Regions from separate parts of the Ornithinimicrobium sufpigmenti genome, predicted to be linked through region 2. Evidence: predicted binding sites of a transcription regulator. Region 2 holds the regulator's gene; the other holds the start of a gene.
What was found. Region 2 encodes HrcA, which represses chaperone genes, less so after heat shock. Its sites were predicted from a motif close to TTNGCACTCGNNNNNNNCGAGTGCNAA; they were not measured.
Positions count from the first base shown of each region.

Region 1 (4,190 bases), 350 kb from region 2:
CAGGGCGGTCAGGGCGTCGACCCGGCCGGCGGCCAGCACCGCGCGGTCCGGCTCGGCCAGGAACGGTCCCAGGTCGGCAGGGTCGTCGAGGGGTTCTGCCTCGCTGTCGGGAGCATCGACCTCAACCCAGCGCACCTCACCGAAGGGGTCCGTCGTGCCGACCACCGCCCGCCGCCCAGCGTTGCGGACCGCTGCCCGCCACCAGACTGCGCACTCGACGACGCTGCCGTCGACGGAGACCCACTCGGCCTCGGTGCCGGCTGGGAGGTGGGCGTGCGGGAAGCCGGGGGAGAGCTTGGCTCCGGTGGCGGCGGCGTCCACCGCGACCTGCTGCACCACCGTCCACGACGGTGAGAGCTCCTCAAGCCGGAACACCCGCCGGGTCCGCCCCCGCACGTCGGCCACCCCGGGGGTGCGGCGCGCCGGGTCCAGGAAGGCCCCGTCATCCGGACCGACAGACACCCTGGTCGCATCTCCCACCCGGACCTCGACACCGGCCAGGTCCGCCAGGTTCGCGCGGGCCGCGACCGACACAGCAGGGTCGCTCTCGACCGCCGTCACCTGCAGGCCAGCCTCGGCCAGCCCGCGTGCATCCAGCCCGAGCCCGCAGCCCAGGTCCCAGACATGCGCGACGCCGGTGGCACGCCATCGCAGGGCGCGGCGTGCGGCGACTGCTGGCCGGGTCGCCTGCTCGAGGCCGTCCTGGGTCAGCAGCAGCCGGTCCGCGAGCGGGCCGAGCCGTGGGCGGGCCGCAGCCCGGAGCCGCGACTGGGTCAGCGCCGCGGCCACCAGCGCAGGTTCGTGCCCCTCGGCCCGCAGCCGGGTGCCGAGGGCCAAGGCCGCGTCCTCGTCGTAGGGCGGCAGCGAGGCGAGGAGGTCCGCGCCCTCGCCCTCGGCCAGGCGGATCAGCAGCTCTGTGTCCGGACGCTCCACCCCACCATTGTCGGGTCAGGCCGGTGCGAGCATGGCGCCGGCCGACCGACCGACTAGATTGGGCGGTATGCCGCTGCTCTCGCCCGACGTGCACAAACTCTTACGGCGCGGCCGCAAGCTCGCCCTGGTGACGGCGGGCGTCACGGTGGCAGGGCAGGTGACGCTGGGGGCAGCGATCATGGTGGCGGACGCGCTCCGCAAGCAGCGGGACTATGCGGAGGACAAGGTGCCCGAGCACCCGCCGCGCATCGCGGACGTCGACGGTAACGAGCTGAAGACGTACACCTTCGGCCGGCACCTCTACGACGACATGGTCAAGGCCATCGACGAGGCCCGGGACTTCGTCTACCTCGCCTCCTACATGTGGAAGGGCGACGAGGTGGGACAGGCGTTGAAGGACGCCGTCCTGCGGGCGGCAGAGCGCGGGGTGCTGGTCTGCATCGTCTACGACGGCTTCGCCAACCTCGTCGTGCCGAGGGAGTTCAAGAGCTTCCCGGACAGCATCCACGTGATGCCTTTCCCGGTGATGCGCACCGCCATCCCGATCATCGACATCCGCAGCACCGGCCGCGACCACCGCAAGATCCTCGTGGTGGACGGCCGGGTCGGTTTCGTGGGTGGTTACAACATCGGATCTCTGTATGCCGAGAGCTGGCGGGACACCCACCTCCGGGTGACCGGCCTCGCGGTATGGGAGCTGCAGAACGCCTTCGTGGACTTCTGGAACCGGCACCGCGGCCCGCGGGCCCGCCTGCCCGAGCTTCCGGACAGCGGCATCCAGCGGTGGAACAGCACCATCCACGCGGCGCGCAACGAGCCCAGCCGAGTCATCTACCCGGTGCGCGGCCTCTACCTGGAGGCGATCGACCGCGCGGCTCAGCGGGTCTGGATCACCCAGGGCTACTTCATCCCCGACCCCGAGATCAAGAACGCCGTGCTCGCGGCTGCGGGCCGCGGGGTGGACGTGCGGGTGATCCTGCCCGAGCGGTCCAACCACGTGCTGGCCGACCTGGTCGCCCAGGCCTATTTCGACGACCTGCTCGAGGGCGGGGTGCGCCTGTTCCACTACCGCGACGTCATGGTGCACGCCAAGACGATGACGGTGGACGGGCAGTGGTCGACCATCGGCACCGCCAACATCGACCGGCTCTCGCTCCAGGGGAACTACGAGATCAACCTGGAGATCATCGACCCGGACCAGGCCTCGCTGATGGAGCAGATCTTCGTCACCGACCTGGAGAACTGCGACGAGGTGACGCTGGAGCAGTGGCGGCAGCGTGCCTGGTACCGCAAGGGCGTGGAGCGGTTCCTTCGCCCGTTGCAGGTCATGCTCTGAGTCGTCGCGCTCGGTCGTCGCGGTCGGCCAAAGCCCCGGCGTGTTGGCACTCGGCTTGACCGAGTGCTAACCGTCGGCCTAGATTCGACTTAGCACTCAAGGCACGCAAGTGCCAGCCGCGAGCGCCGACCGATCCCCGCGACGGCGGTAGGCGCCAGCGGGGAGTGGCACCCGCAACGACCACACCGGCCGGTGGACACCATCGGCCGGACCACGAAAGGGAAGGTAACCGTGTCGGTTTCCATCAAGCCGCTCGAGGACCGCATCGTCGTCCAGGCCGTCGAGGCCGAGCAGACCACCGCCTCCGGCCTGGTCATCCCGGACACCGCCAAGGAGAAGCCCCAGGAGGGCGAGGTCCTGGCGGTCGGTCCCGGCCGCTGGAACGAGGACGGCGACGAGCGTGTCCCCATGGATGTCAAGGTCGGCGACCGCGTCATCTACTCCAAGTACGGCGGCACCGAGGTCAAGCACGGCGGCACCGAGTACCTGATCCTGAGCGCGCGTGACGTGCTCGCGATCGTCGGCTGACCCGCTCTGAAATTTCTGTGAGCCGCCCCGCCACACCCGCCCGTGCGGCGCGGTGAGGCGGGGCGCTCGCATGACCGACCACATACCACCGAAAGGAGCTGTGCGCCGATGGCGAAGCAGCTGCAGTTCAACGACGACGCCCGCAAGGCGTTGGAGCGGGGCGTCGACGCCCTGGCCAACGCGGTCAAGGTGACGCTGGGCCCCAAGGGCCGCAACGTCGTCCTCGACAAGAAGTGGGGCGCGCCCACCATCACCAACGACGGTGTGACGATCGCCCGCGAGGTCGAGCTGGAGGACCCCTACGAGAACCTGGGTGCCCAGCTGGCCAAGGAGGTCGCCACCAAGACCAACGACATCGCCGGTGACGGCACCACCACCGCGACCGTCCTGGCCCAGGCCATGGTCAAGGAAGGCCTGCGCAACGTGGCCGCCGGCGCCGGCCCGGCCGCGCTCAAGCGCGGCATGGACCAGGCCGTGAACGCCATCTCCGACCGCCTTCTGGAGACCGCCCGCGAGATCGAGGGCCGCGACGAGATCGCCCAGGTGGCCGGGCTGTCCGCCCAGGACCCCACGGTCGGCGAGCTGATCGGCGACGCCTTCGACAAGGTCGGCAAGGACGGCGTCATCACCGTGGAGGAGTCCTCCACCACGGCGATGGAGCTGGAGTTCACCGAGGGTATGCAGTTCGACAAGGGCTACCTCTCGCCCTACTTCGTCACCGACACCGAGCGCATGGAGGCCGTCCTGGAGGACGCCTACGTGCTGCTCCACCAGGGCAAGATCTCCAAGGTCTCCGACCTGCTGCCGCTGCTGGAGAAGGTCGTCGGCGCCGGCAAGCCCCTGGTGATCGTGGCCGAGGACATCGAGGGCGAGGCCCTGTCGACGCTCGTGGTCAACAAGATCCGCGGCACCTTCAACGCGGTCGCCGTCAAGGCCCCGGGCTTCGGTGACCGCCGTAAGGCGATGATGCAGGACATGGCCATCCTCACCGGTGGCCAGGTCATCACCGAGGAGGTCGGGCTGTCCCTGGAGACCGCCGACCTGGACCTGCTGGGCACCGCCCGCCGCGTGGTCTCCACCAAGGACGCCACGACCATCGTCGAGGGCGGTGGCGACCACCAGGCCGTCACCGACCGCGTCGCCCAGCTGCAGGCCGAGGCAGCCTCGACCGACTCCGACTGGGACCGGGAGAAGCTGCAGGAGCGGATCGCCAAGCTGGCCGGTGGCGTGTGCGTCATCAAGGTGGGCGCCCACACCGAGGTCGAGCTGAAGGAGAAGAAGCACCGGATCGAGGACGCCGTCTCCGCGACCCGCGCCGCGATCGAGGAGGGCATCGTCGCCGGTGGCGGCTCCGCCCTCATCCACGCCGCCGGTGCCGCCGACGAGCTCGGCC
Region 1 is NZ_CP036403.1:2,940,398-2,944,587, reverse strand. It holds gene ESZ52_RS13505 (THUMP-like domain-containing protein) at 1-933, opposite strand, end outside; gene ESZ52_RS13500 (phospholipase D-like domain-containing protein) at 1,001-2,269, shown strand; gene groES (co-chaperone GroES) at 2,501-2,797, shown strand; gene groL (chaperonin GroEL) at 2,906-4,190, shown strand, end outside.
Region 1: the regulator HrcA is predicted to act here: its motif matches at 2,313-2,339, upstream of groES (co-chaperone GroES).

Region 2 (4,190 bases):
AAGAGCGAGGGTGCGGGCCCGGTGTCGGCGCCCGTGGTGCCAGAGTCCGAGGCACCGGAGCGTGTCGTGCCGGAGCCCGTGGTGCCTGTGCTCACCGCCACCTGCCCTGGGCGTTGAGGACGGCGAGCGCGGCCGGCCCGGCGCTGGAGGCGCGCAGGACGGTCCGGCCCAGGCGGACCGGTCGGGCACCTGCCGTGGTGAGCGCGGCCAGCTCCTCCGGCGCGATCCCACCCTCGGGGCCGACGACGACCAGCACCTCTCCCTGTTCGGGCAGGGCCACCTGGGCCAGCGGTTCGTCGGCCTCCTCGTGCAGGACGAGGGTGAGCGCCGACTCGGCGACGCGCCGCACCAGCTCACCCCGGGTCGCCAGGTCGGCGACGACCGGCACGCGGACGCGGCGGGACTGCTTGGTCGCCGCCTGCACGGTCTGCTCCCACTTGCGGTGGGCCTTCTGGGCCCGCTCGGCCCGCCAGCGCACGATCGAGCGGTCGGCCTGCCATGGGACCACCTCGTCGACGTCCAGCTCGGTCGCGGCCTCGACGGCCATCAGGTCGCGGTCCCCCTTCGCCAGCGCCTGCACCAGGACGAGGCGGGGCTGCGGCTCCGGGACCGTCCACAGCGAGTCGACCGCGAGCTGGAGGGCTCCCTGGTCGGCGGCAGTGACGGTGCAGGACGCGGCGCGACCCCGACCGTCGGAGACGAGGACCCCCTCGCCGACGCCGAGACGTTGCACGTCGGCGGCATGACGTCCCTCGGGGCCGTCCAGCCGCAGGGTGCCCGGCCCACCCTCGTCGTCGGCGTCGAGACTGCCGACCGGCACGAGGAACAGGGGCGCGGTCATCACCTGCCCCTCAGGGCGTCCCAGAGCTTGCTCTTGCGGCCGTGGCCGGCGCCGTTGGCACCCATGCGACCCGTGGGACGGGTCTCGTCCCGGCTCTCGGCCAGCTGGACCAGCAGCTCGCGCTGCTCGTCGGTGAGGCGGGTGGGGACCTTGACGTCCAGGTGCAGGACGAGGTCGCCGCGGCCCTGGCCGCGCAGGTGGGTGACCCCCAGACCGGGCAGCGTGATGGTCTCGCCGGGCTGGGTGCCCGGGGCGAGGTCGATCTCCTCCAGGCCGTCGAGGGTCTCCACGGGCAGGCTGGCGCCGAGCGCAGCCGCCGTCATGGGGACCTCCAGCGTTCCGTGCAGGTCGTCGCCCCGCCGCTGGTAGGTCTCGTGCGGCTCGACCGCGATCTCGACATACAGGTCCCCCGGCTCCCCGCCGTACGGTCCGACCTCGCCCTCACCGCTGAGCTGGATCCGGGTGCCCGTGTCCACCCCGGCCGGCACCCTCAACGTCAGGTCGCGGCGGGTGCGGACCCGTCCCTCGCCCGAGCAGTCGAAGCACGGGTGCTCGATCACGTCGCCGTAGCCGCGGCAGGCCTGGCACGGGCGGGAGGTCATCACCTGACCCAGGAACGAGCGTTGGACCTGCTGCACCTCGCCGCGGCCGACGCAGACCTGGCAGGTGCGGGTGCCGGAGTCCGGCTGCGCGCCCGAGCCGGTGCAGGTCTGGCACAGCACGGCCGTGTCGATGTACAGGGTCTCCTCCCCACCGAAGACGGCGGTGGGCAGGTCGATGTCCAGCCGGACTAGGGCGTCGTGACCGCGCTGAACCCGGGCCCGCGGGCCCCGGGTGCCGGCTGCGGTGCCGCCGAAGAAGGCGTCCATGATGTCGCTGAAGGTGAAGCCCTGGCCGAACCCGCCGGTGGCGCCGCCGTAGGGGTCCTGACCCCGGTCGTAGGAGGCGCGCTTGGTCGGGTCGCCGAGGACGTCGTAGGCCTGGCTGACCCGCTTGAACTCGGCCTCGGCGTCCGCCCCGGGGTTGACGTCCGGGTGGAGCTGACGGGCCTTGCGGCGGTAGGCCTTCTTGATCTCCTCGGGAGTGGCCTCGCGCGGCACTCCAAGATCGGCGTAGTAGTCGTTCACGGCGTGGGGCGTCCTCAGCTGGTCGCGGTCGGATGGGTTCGGCAGGTGGTCTTCAGGTGGTGCTCAGGTGGTGCTCAGGTGCTGGTGCGCCGGTCGGCGCGACGGGGTGACGTTGGTCCAACGACGGGGGCGCGGCAGGTATGCCGTGAGATCCCTCACCCGTCCAGGATCTCGGCGACGTAGTGCGCCACCGCGCGGACGGCGACCATGGCCTGGCCGTAGTCCATACGGGTGGGCCCCACGACGCCCAGGTTCCCGGCACCACCGTAGGCGGTGGCGATGACAGAGGTGGTGCGCAGCGGCGCGTACGGGTTCTCGGTCCCGATCGAGACGGCGACCGTGTCGCCGTCGCCCTCGGTGATCGTGGGCACGGCCTGGAGCAGCCGCAGCAGCACCACGTGCTCCTCCAGCGCCTCCAGGACCTGGGACAGGGTGGTCGGGAAGTCGCTGCCGACCCGGGCCAGGTTGGCGGTGCCGGCCAGCACGACCCGCTCCTCGGTGCTCTCCTCGGTGGCGTCGGCCAGGGCTCGCGCGACCGCGTCGGCGAGCGGCCGGTCCTCGGGCGGCATCCGCTCGGTCACCGCGGCCAACCGCGCCGGCACAGCGGTCAGCGGCTGGCCGACGGCCTGCTCGTTGACCAGGTTGCGCAGCCCTGCGACCAGCTCGGCCTCGACGCCCAGGTCGCGACCGGTCTCCACCATGCGCTGCTCGACGCGGCCGGTGTTGACGATGAGCACGACCATGAGGCGGGTCCCGCCGACCGGGACCAGCTCGATGTGCCGCACGGTGGACCGGGTCAGGCTCGGGTACTGCATGACGGCGACCTGCTGGGTCAGGCCCGCCAGGAGCCGGGTGGTGCGGGCGACGACGTCGTCCAGGTCCACCGCACCCTCCAGGAAGCGCTCGATGGCCGCGCGCTCGGCCTTGCTCATCGGCTTGACCTGCTGCAGCCGGTCCACGAAGAGCCGGTAGCCGGCGTCGGTGGGGATCCGTCCGGCGCTGGTGTGCGGTGCCGTGATAAGGCCCTCGTCCTCCAGCGCCGCCATGTCGTTGCGCACGGTCGCGGCCGAGACCCCGAGCTGATGGCGCTCCAGCAGGGCCTTGGACCCGACCGGCTCGGAGGTGCGCACGTAGTCCTGCACGATCGCCCGCAGCACCTCCAGACGACGCTCCTCGCTCATGGCTCCTCCCTCCGCCGCTGGCACTCTGCATACCTGAGTGCCAAGTCTACCCGGGGCACGCAAACCGAACCTCCCCTCGACCGAGCGCACGCTCCTCACCGACCAAGCGCACGTTTCGCACCGACCAACGACGCGGTCCGCCCATGGGCGGGCAAACCGTGCGCCCGGTCGGGGCCAGCCCGGGAGAACCGTGCGCCCGGTCGGGGCCCGACCGGGAGAACCGTGCGCCCGGTCGGGGGAGGGCGAGACTCAGTCGACCTGGCGGGGGTGGGTCATGTCGATCGGCACGACCCAGGCGTCGAACTCCTCCTCGGACAGGTGACCCGAGGCGATCGCGGACTCGCGCAGGGTCAGGCCCTCCTTGTGGGCGTGCTTGGCGATCGCTGCGGCCTTGTCGTAGCCGATGTGCGGGTTGAGCGCGGTGACCTGCATGAGGTTGCTGGCCAGGTTGGCCTCGATCGTGGCGTTGTCGGGCTCCAGGCCCACGGCGCAGCCGTCGTTGAACGCACGGCAGCCGTCGCCGATGAGCCGGATGCTCTCCAGCACGGCGTGGACCATGACCGGCTTGTAGACGTTGAGCTGGAAGTTGCCCTGGGTGCCGGCGAAGGCGACAGTGGCGTCGTTGCCGAAGACCCGGGTGGCGACCATGGTGAGGGCCTCGGACTGGGTGGGGTTGACCTTGCCCGGCATGATGCTCGACCCCGGCTCGTTCTCGGGGATGACCAGCTCGCCGATGCCGTTACGGGGGCCGGAGGCCAGCCAGCGCACGTCGTTGGCCATCTTCATCAGGGCGCCGGCCAGGGTGCGCAGGGCGGCGGAGGTCTGCACGAGGGCGTCGTGGGCCGACAGCGCAGCGAACTTGTTCTCCGCGGACACCAGCTCGAAGCCGGCCTCCTCCCCCATCTTCTGCGCGGCCAGGTCACCGAAGCGGGGGTGAGCGTTGAGCCCGGTGCCGACGGCGGTGCCGCCGATCGCCAGCTCCCGCAGGCCGTCCCCGGCGTGCCGCACCTCGCGCATCGCGTAGTCGATCTGGGCCACCCA
Region 2 is NZ_CP036403.1:2,594,400-2,598,589, forward strand. It holds gene ESZ52_RS11875 (MFS transporter) at 1-95, opposite strand, end outside; gene ESZ52_RS11880 (16S rRNA (uracil(1498)-N(3))-methyltransferase) at 92-841, opposite strand; gene dnaJ (molecular chaperone DnaJ) at 841-1,968, opposite strand; gene hrcA (heat-inducible transcriptional repressor HrcA) at 2,124-3,149, opposite strand; gene fumC (class II fumarate hydratase) at 3,399-4,190, opposite strand, start outside.